DNA from 2 places in the Neobacillus sp. S1227 genome. Region 2 is predicted to be linked to the other one. Evidence: a T-box and tRNA genes for the amino acid it is inferred to sense, from the RefSeq annotation. Region 2 holds a T-box; the other holds one or more tRNA genes.
What was found. A T-box is a leader RNA that pairs with one kind of tRNA and senses whether it is charged. The one in region 2 lies ahead of tyrS (tyrosine--tRNA ligase), so its partner is inferred to be a tRNA-Tyr.

Region 1: it has a tRNA-Tyr gene. The T-box ahead of tyrS (tyrosine--tRNA ligase) is inferred to sense a tRNA for this amino acid. The anticodon was not compared.

Annotation. Positions count from the first base shown of each region.
Region 1 covers NZ_AP038276.1:3,828,530-3,832,944, reverse strand. Annotated here, with positions in the region: rRNA gene ACZ5AE_RS19095 (23S ribosomal RNA) at 1-1,698, shown strand, start outside; tRNA gene ACZ5AE_RS19090 (tRNA-Leu) at 2,039-2,125, shown strand; tRNA gene ACZ5AE_RS19085 (tRNA-Gly) at 2,139-2,213, shown strand; tRNA gene ACZ5AE_RS19080 (tRNA-Leu) at 2,219-2,307, shown strand; tRNA gene ACZ5AE_RS19075 (tRNA-Ala) at 2,407-2,482, shown strand; tRNA gene ACZ5AE_RS19070 (tRNA-Met) at 2,504-2,577, shown strand; tRNA gene ACZ5AE_RS19065 (tRNA-Tyr) at 2,601-2,685, shown strand; tRNA gene ACZ5AE_RS19060 (tRNA-Trp) at 2,691-2,761, shown strand; tRNA gene ACZ5AE_RS19055 (tRNA-Ile) at 2,777-2,850, shown strand; gene ACZ5AE_RS19050 (Fpg/Nei family DNA glycosylase) at 2,956-3,762, shown strand; gene ACZ5AE_RS19045 (helix-turn-helix transcriptional regulator) at 3,929-4,415, shown strand, end outside.
Region 2 covers NZ_AP038276.1:4,601,724-4,606,138, reverse strand. Annotated here, with positions in the region: gene acsA (acetate--CoA ligase) at 1-781, shown strand, start outside; gene ACZ5AE_RS23110 (DUF6954 family protein) at 924-1,118, opposite strand; gene tyrS (tyrosine--tRNA ligase) at 1,227-2,486, opposite strand; T-box leader at 2,532-2,746, opposite strand; gene ACZ5AE_RS23100 (transglycosylase domain-containing protein) at 2,893-4,415, shown strand, end outside.

The DNA of each region.
Region 1 (4,415 bases), 770 kb from region 2:
GAGAGCGTTCTAAGGGCGTTGAAGCTGGACCGTAAGGACTGGTGGAGCGTTTAGAAGTGAGAATGCCGGTATGAGTAGCGAAAGATGAGTGAGAATCTCATCCACCGTATGCCTAAGGTTTCCTGAGGAAGGCTCGTCCGCTCAGGGTTAGTCGGGACCTAAGCCGAGGCCGAAAGGCGTAGGCGATGGACAACAGGTTGATATTCCTGTACCACCTCTTTATCGTTTGAGTGATGGGGGGACGCAGGAGGATAGGGTAAGCGCACTGCTGGATATGTGCGTGTAAGCAGTTAGGCTGAGAAGTAGGAAAATCCGCTTCTCATCAGGCTGAGCTGTGATGCCGAGGGAAATATAGTACCGAAGTTCCTGATTCCACACTGCCAAGAAAAGCCTCTAGCGAGATGAATGGTGCCCGTACCGCAAACCGACACAGGTAGGCGAGGAGAGAATCCTAAGGTGAGCGAGAGAACTCTCGTTAAGGAACTCGGCAAAATGACCCCGTAACTTCGGGAGAAGGGGTGCTTTTTGGGGTGAATAGCCCCGAAGAGCCGCAGTGAATAGGCCCAGGCGACTGTTTAGCAAAAACACAGGTCTCTGCAAAGCCGCAAGGCGAAGTATAGGGGCTGACGCCTGCCCGGTGCTGGAAGGTTAAGAGGAGGGGTTAGCTCACGCGAAGCTCTGAATCGAAGCCCCAGTAAACGGCGGCCGTAACTATAACGGTCCTAAGGTAGCGAAATTCCTTGTCGGGTAAGTTCCGACCCGCACGAAAGGCGTAACGATCTGGGCACTGTCTCAACGAGAGACTCGGTGAAATTATAGTACCTGTGAAGATGCAGGTTACCCGCGACAGGACGGAAAGACCCCATGGAGCTTTACTGTAGCCTGATATTGAATTTTGGTACAGCTTGTACAGGATAGGTAGGAGCCTGAGAAACCGGAGCGCCAGCTTCGGTGGAGGCGTCGGTGGGATACTACCCTGGCTGTATTGAAATTCTAACCCGCACCCCTTATCGGGGTGGGAGACAGTGTCAGGTGGGCAGTTTGACTGGGGCGGTCGCCTCCTAAAATGTAACGGAGGCGCCCAAAGGTTCCCTCAGAATGGTTGGAAATCATTCGCAGAGTGTAAAGGCACAAGGGAGCTTGACTGCGAGACCTACAAGTCGAGCAGGGACGAAAGTCGGGCTTAGTGATCCGGTGGTTCCGCATGGAAGGGCCATCGCTCAACGGATAAAAGCTACCCTGGGGATAACAGGCTTATCTCCCCCAAGAGTCCACATCGACGGGGAGGTTTGGCACCTCGATGTCGGCTCATCGCATCCTGGGGCTGTAGTCGGTCCCAAGGGTTGGGCTGTTCGCCCATTAAAGCGGTACGCGAGCTGGGTTCAGAACGTCGTGAGACAGTTCGGTCCCTATCCGTCGCGGGCGCAGGAAATTTGAGAGGAGCTGTCCTTAGTACGAGAGGACCGGGATGGACGCACCGCTGGTGTACCAGTTGTCTTGCCAAAGGCATCGCTGGGTAGCTATGTGCGGACGGGATAAGTGCTGAAAGCATCTAAGCATGAAGCCCCCCTCGAGATGAGATTTCCCATAGCGTCTAGCTAGTAAGATCCCTGAAAGATGATCAGGTTGATAGGTCAGAGGTGGAAGCGCGGTGACGTGTGGAGCTGACTGATACTAATCGATCGAGGACTTAACCAAATCGAAAAGCGGAAGCGGCCGGTTAGCAACGTATGGCCTGGAGGACTTTGACTGAGATAAGTGTAAACTCGCCGATTGGCAAGCGGGTTAGGCGCAGACAGAGGCGTAGTTGAACTTATGCGTTCAGAATTTAGTAATAAATTCTGATTAGCTAAAGGAAACACGATGAGCGCAAGCGAATCGATGTTGACTTATCGTAGGGAAAAGACCGAAGGACACTAGTTGCTGGACGCTGGAGCTACACAATGAACAATGTAATTTGGTGAACTCGTTCTTATTTACTTCTTCTATATTATCTAGTTTTGAGGGAATGAAATCCCAATAATCATTATTATACCTTGCGGGTGTGGCGGAATCGGCAGACGCGCTAGATTCAGGTTCTAGTGGTAGTAATACCGTATGGGTTCAAGTCCCTTCACCCGCACCAAAGAGACTAAAATGCGGAAGTAGTTCAGTGGTAGAACACCACCTTGCCAAGGTGGGGGTCGCGGGTTCGAATCCCGTCTTCCGCTCCAAACATGCCGGGGTGGCGGAACTGGCAGACGCACAGGACTTAAAATCCTGCGGTAGGTGACTACCGTACCGGTTCGATTCCGGTCCTCGGCACCATTATTTCTCTATTGGGAAATAGCACAGATTGGTAGAACACTACGTTCGGGACGTACAGGTCGTTCACTAAATCCTTTTTACCCGATTATCTAAAAGTATGGGGCCTTAGCTCAGCTGGGAGAGCGCCTGCTTTGCACGCAGGAGGTCAGCGGTTCGATCCCGCTAGGCTCCACCATTTAATTTAAATATGTAATTTGGCGGTGTAGCTCAGCTGGCTAGAGCGTACGGTTCATACCCGTAAGGTCGGGGGTTCGATCCCCTCCGCCGCTATTATATTTTGCCAATTTTATAATGGAGGGGTAGCGAAGTGGCTAAACGCGGCGGACTGTAAATCCGCTCCCTCAGGGTTCGGCGGTTCGAATCCGTCCCCCTCCACCATTTATAGGGGCATAGTTTAAAGGTAGAACTAAGGTCTCCAAAACCTTCAGTGTGGGTTCGATTCCTACTGCCCCTGTTACAATTACATAATGGGCCTATAGCTCAGCTGGTTAGAGCGCACGCCTGATAAGCGTGAGGTCGATGGTTCAAGTCCATTTAGGCCCACTCTAATAGAAAACAGTCTAAAACCGAGTCCGTGTGATTCGGTTTTTTTATTTGATTTTACCGTTTTGGAAAACATAAAGGAAAAGAGTTATGGAGGAGGACATTATGCCTGAACTGCCGGAAATGGAAAACTATAAGATTCTTTTAAGTCAAAAGATTGCTGATAAAACCATTACCGATGTCCAAGTAAACCGTGAAAAATCGATAAATGTGAATCTCGAGCTTTTTAAAAGGACCGTTCTTAATCAAAAAATAACTAACATTTCTCGAAGGGGGAAGCACCTTCTTTTTCACCTCCAAAATGGTCAGCTTTTGTTATTGCATTTAATGCTCGGAGGATGGATGTTTTATGGCCAAGAAGCGGATAAACCTAAACGAACTATACAGGTTCAGCTTTCTTTCGGAAATGAACATTTATACTTTATTGGTCTGCGTCTGGGATATCTTCATTTATATTCCCGTCAGGAAGCAGAAGAAAACCTTTCCCATCTAGGGCCGGAGCCGCTGAGCAGTTTTAGATTGGAGGAATTTATGAAACGAATTGGCAGCAAGCATGGCCGATTGAAGACCACACTCTTGGATCAGGAGTTTATTGCAGGAATTGGCAACTGCTATTCTGCTGAGATCTGCTTTGATGCAGAAATTTTGCCAGCCAAAGACATTGATGACATTAGTCCATCTAGCCGTTCTCAATTGTTTCAATCGATGAAAAAAATTCTCCAAGTGGCCATTCAAAATGGAGGTTACATGGAAAATCCCACATTCAAGGGTGATAAAATAACGGGCGGTTTTAATCCATTATGCCAAGTATACGACCGTGAGGGGGAGAAATGCAGACGTTGCGGGGCCATAATCGTAATGGAAAAAATCTCTTCCCGGAACACTTTTTATTGTCCAGATTGTCAAAAGTAGTACTGTTCCCTGCCGAATTTCGGCGGGTTTTTTTATTAAACGAAAAAATTAACCAATTTGTTAAAATTATTGTTTCCGAATTTGTTTAAATGTACTATACTATATACAATTAAGTATAACACATTTAGATATATATAACATATTTATTGTGAATAAGGGGGTGTTAATGATTAAACTCACCAAGCGTCAGGACGAAATTCTGCAGATTGTAAAGGAAAACGGCCCGATAACCGGTAAAGAAATTGCGGAGAAGCTCTCTGTTACCAGAGCGGCATTAAGACCGGACCTTGCAATCTTGACCATGTCCGGCAGTCTGGATGCCAGACCGCGTGTCGGGTATTTTTTTAATGACAAATTAGAAGTAAAACGGCAGGCGAAGAAGTTTATTCAGCAAAAGGTATCCGATTTTAAGGCTCATCCAATCGTAGTTGAAAAATCAACTTCTGTTTATAATGCGATTGTCCAGCTGTTCCTCGAGGATGTTGGAACACTTTATGCGGTGGATACAGAAGGTAACCTTGCAGGTGTAATATCCAGAAAGGATTTGCTCAGGGCTGCACTTGGGAACAAAAACCTGCAGGAATTACCCGTAAGTGTCATTATGACAAGAATGCCTAATATAATCACGATTAATCCAGAGGAAACCTTGCTGG
Region 2 (4,415 bases):
GGGGGATGAGCTGGTTAAGAAATTTAATTTAAGCAGCCTTCGTCATGTCTTAAGTGTTGGTGAACCATTAAACCCTGAAGTGGTAAAATGGGGTGCTAAGGTATTCAATAAGAGAATTCATGATAACTGGTGGATGACAGAAACCGGTGCACAGTTAATTAGTAACTATCCTTGCATGGAAATCAAGCCTGGTTCAATGGGGAAGCCAATCCCTGGCGTTGAGGCAGCTATTGTTGATAATCAAGGTAACGAGCTTCCGCCATACAGAATGGGGAACCTTGCGATTAAAAAAGGCTGGCCATCGATGATGCATACGATCTGGAACAATCCTGAGAAATACGAGTCGTATTTCATGCCAGGTGACTGGTACGTCTCCGGAGACTCTGCGTACATGGATGAGGATGGCTACTTCTGGTTCCAAGGCCGCGTCGATGATGTCATCATGACATCTGGAGAGCGAGTCGGCCCGTTTGAAGTGGAAAGCAAGCTTGTTGAACATCCAGCGGTTGCTGAAGCAGGGGTTATCGGAAAACCGGATCCGGTGCGCGGAGAAATTATTAAAGCCTTTATCGCGTTAAGAGATGGTTATGTGGCAACTGAAGAACTTAAAGAGGAAATCAGACAGTTCGTCAAAAAAGGTCTTGCAGCACACGCAGCACCTCGTGAAATTGATTTCCGCGACAAGCTGCCAAAAACACGCAGCGGTAAGATTATGAGACGTGTTCTTAAAGCATGGGAGTTAGACTTGCCAACCGGAGACTTGTCTACGATGGAAGATTAATTTTTGAAGATATTAGTAGAAAGGGGGCTGGCTCCAAATGATGGCGGAGCCAGCCTCTTTTTTGTTGGTCTATATTCCTTTTTAGGATTCGCTGATATATTTAAAAATCCGCTGATAAATCGCAAAAATCCTCTGAAAAATGCTATTTCCGCTTGCGTTCAGCCAAGCCAATTCCCTTCCAATAGCAAAATCCCAACAATATATAGATTATCATAACAACAATTCCAGTAACCAATCTTTCTTGCTTGCTGCCATCAGCCATAAGAACCGGCCCCAGGCCAAAAAACGTAACCAAGCCAATGAGAAGGATAAAAACAGCGTGCACTAAAACTCTCACTACTTTCACCTCCAAATTTCCTAATATATATATTTGACGTTTCAAAGAAAAAAGCTGTTTCAAATAATAAGGACTTTGGGTAGCAGTCCCAAAGCCCCTTTAAAGCAATTAATATTTAATTAACGTATACTTCTTTTTCCCTCTTCGGACAATTGTAAACTGGCCTTCAATTTTGTCAGTTTCCCGCAAAGCGTAAGCTGTGTCGGTTACCTTTTCTCCGTTAATAGCTATGGCGCCATTTGTAATATCTTCCCGAGCCTGACGCTTTGAAGAAGATATCTTAGCTGCTACTAAAAGCTCAACTAAGTTATTTTCCTCTTCATTTTGCAGCTCGTAAGACGGTACATCTTTAAAGCCCTGCTTGATTTCGGAAGCCGATAAACTGCGAACGTCCCCGCTAAATAATGCTTCGGAAATCTTAATGGCCTGCTTAAGCGCATCCTCTCCGTGAATCAAGCGGGTCATCTCTTCTGCTAGTGCCTTTTGGGCTTTACGGAGATGCGGTTCCGCTTGTACACTGATTTCCAATTGTTCAATTTCCTCTCGAGAAAGGTAGGTAAACAGCTTCAAATATTTCACCACATCGGCATCAGCTGTGTTAATCCAGAACTGGTAGAACTCGTAAGGAGTGGTTTTTTCCGGATCAAGCCAGACAGCGCCGCCTTCCGATTTGCCAAACTTGGTACCGTCGGATTTGGTAACAAGCGGAATCGTCAATCCGAACGCTTTTGTCTCTTCGTCATGCATTTTTCGAATTAACTCAAGACCTGAGGTAATGTTCCCCCACTGGTCACTCCCGCCAATTTGCAATTTGCAATTATAATGATCATATAAATGATTAAAATCCATAGCCTGTAAAATCGTGTAGGTGAACTCAGTAAATGAAATCCCAGTTTCAAGCCGAGAGGCAATCGTATCCTTTGCCAGCAGGTAATTAATACCGATATGTTTGCCGATATCTCGGAGGAAGGCAATGACACTCATGGACTCGGTCCAGTCGTAGTTATTGACCATAACCGCGCCATTTTCCCCTTCAAACTCAAAAATGGCTTCTAATTGCTTTTTAATGCCCTCAACATTTTTCTGAACTGCTTCGATTGTTTGTAGTTTTCGTTCTTCGCTTTTACCGCTCGGGTCGCCAATCAGACCTGTTGCACCTCCGACCAATACAAGCGGCCGGTGTCCATTCTGCTGGAATCTTCTTAGTGTTAAAAACGGCACTAAATGGCCGATATGAAGACTGTCAGCAGTTGGGTCTGTCCCGCAATAGAGGGAAATTTTTTCGTTATCTAAAAGATTTTTTAACCCTTCTTCATCTGTTTGCTGATAAATAATGCCCCGCCATTTCAAATCCTCTAATAAGTTCATTGCTCTCAAAACCTCCAATAAAAAATAAAAACGCCCCTGCAATTATGCAGGGACGTAAATTATACGCGGTACCACCCAGCTTGAGGAAATTCCTCCAACTTGAAAAAAATAACGGTTTGAACCGTTCTCCGCTACTGCATCTTCACAGAGAAAGCTCCAGGATGTAATTCACTCTTCTATATGTGGCAGCTTTCACCGGCCGCTGCCTCTCTATTTACAGGGATAGAAGAACTACAATTGATTCCCTTCAAAGCCTTAAATTATAAAAAAATGCTTATTGATTTTTTAACATATATTAAAGATAAAGTCAAACGGTAAAATGGAAATTTTAGAAAAATGTAGAATCCTGTCAAATTCTATACCATTGATATGCTATAATGGATGTGATTTTATTAGAGGTGATGCTATGAAAGAAAAGTGGCAAATATGGAAGGAAAAAGCTGATTCCCTCCTTAATTTTATTACTCATAAAAAAACTGTCAAAGGTGCCAGGATTACGTATCAGGTTTTCTGGAACCTGTTTCTGCTTTTATTAACGGTTGTGGTCCTTGTAGGGGCTTTTGCAACAGGTGTAGGAGCCGGTTATTTTGCCTCGCTCGTCAAGGATGAGCCCGTGCGTTCATACGAAAGTATGAAAAAAGATATTTACAACTATACAGAAACATCGGACTTATATTTTGCTGATAATGTTTATTTAGGAAGACTTCGGTCAGACCTTGTCCGTGATGAGGTTAAATTAAATCAAGTTTCAGATTACCTAATCAACGCTGTGGTTGCAACGGAGGACGAATACTTTTACCAGCATAAAGGGGTTGTTCCGAAAGCGGTTTTCCGTGCCCTTTTTCAAGAAGTTACCAATTCCCCTATTCAATCTGGAGGAAGTACTTTAACCCAGCAGCTAATAAAAAATCAGATTTTAACGAATGAAGTTTCTTTCCAGAGAAAAGCAAATGAAATATTACTGGCCCTTCGCCTTGAGAAATTTTTCAATAAAAAGGAAATTCTTGAAGCGTATTTGAATGTTTCTACTCTTGGAAGAAATTCTTCAGGGCAAAACATTGCCGGTGTCCAGGCTGCCGCAAAAGGGATCTTTGGTAAAAATGCGAGCGAACTGACATTGCCGCAGGCTGCCTTTATTGCTGGATTACCGCAAAGCCCATTTGGCTATACCCCTTTTACTAGGGAGGGGACCGTAAAGAATAATTTAGAGCCGGGAATTACAAGGATGAAAACGGTTTTAAAAAGAATGTATGATGGCGGATATATTAATGAAACGCAATATGCAGAAGCATCAGCCTATGACATTACAAAGGATTTTATACCGTCAGTGCCGAATCCGCTTGATAACTATCCTTGGCTGACGGTCGAAATTGAGAAACGGGCCATTGATGTTCTGACCACTGTATTGGCTAAGAAAGATGGCCATACTGAAAAAGAATTAAAACAAGATGAAAACCTTTATTACAAGTATAAGACGATGGCTAGCCATAATCTGCGGCAAAATGGCTATCAAATTCATACAACCATTAACAAAGATATATACGATGCGATGCAGGTAGTAAAAGATAACTACAAATATTACGGACCAGATAAACCGGAGGAAAAAGAAGACCCGGAAACTGGTGAAAAGAAAACTATAATGGAACCTGTTGAGGTTGGTGCAGAACTGATTGAAAATAGTACGGGGAAAATCATCAGTTTTGTTGGCGGCAGGGATTATAATAAACAGCAGCTCAATCACGCGACCAGTGCAATCCGTCAAAACGGTTCGACAATGAAACCGCTGCTGGTTTATGGGCCGGCAATTGAATTGGGAAAAGCCGCACCCGGAACCCCTCTTCCGGACGTTGCTCTAAGGCTGGACAAAAGTATAAGTACACCATGGCCTCATAACTACGACAAAAGTTATAGCGGGCTAGTATCAGCACG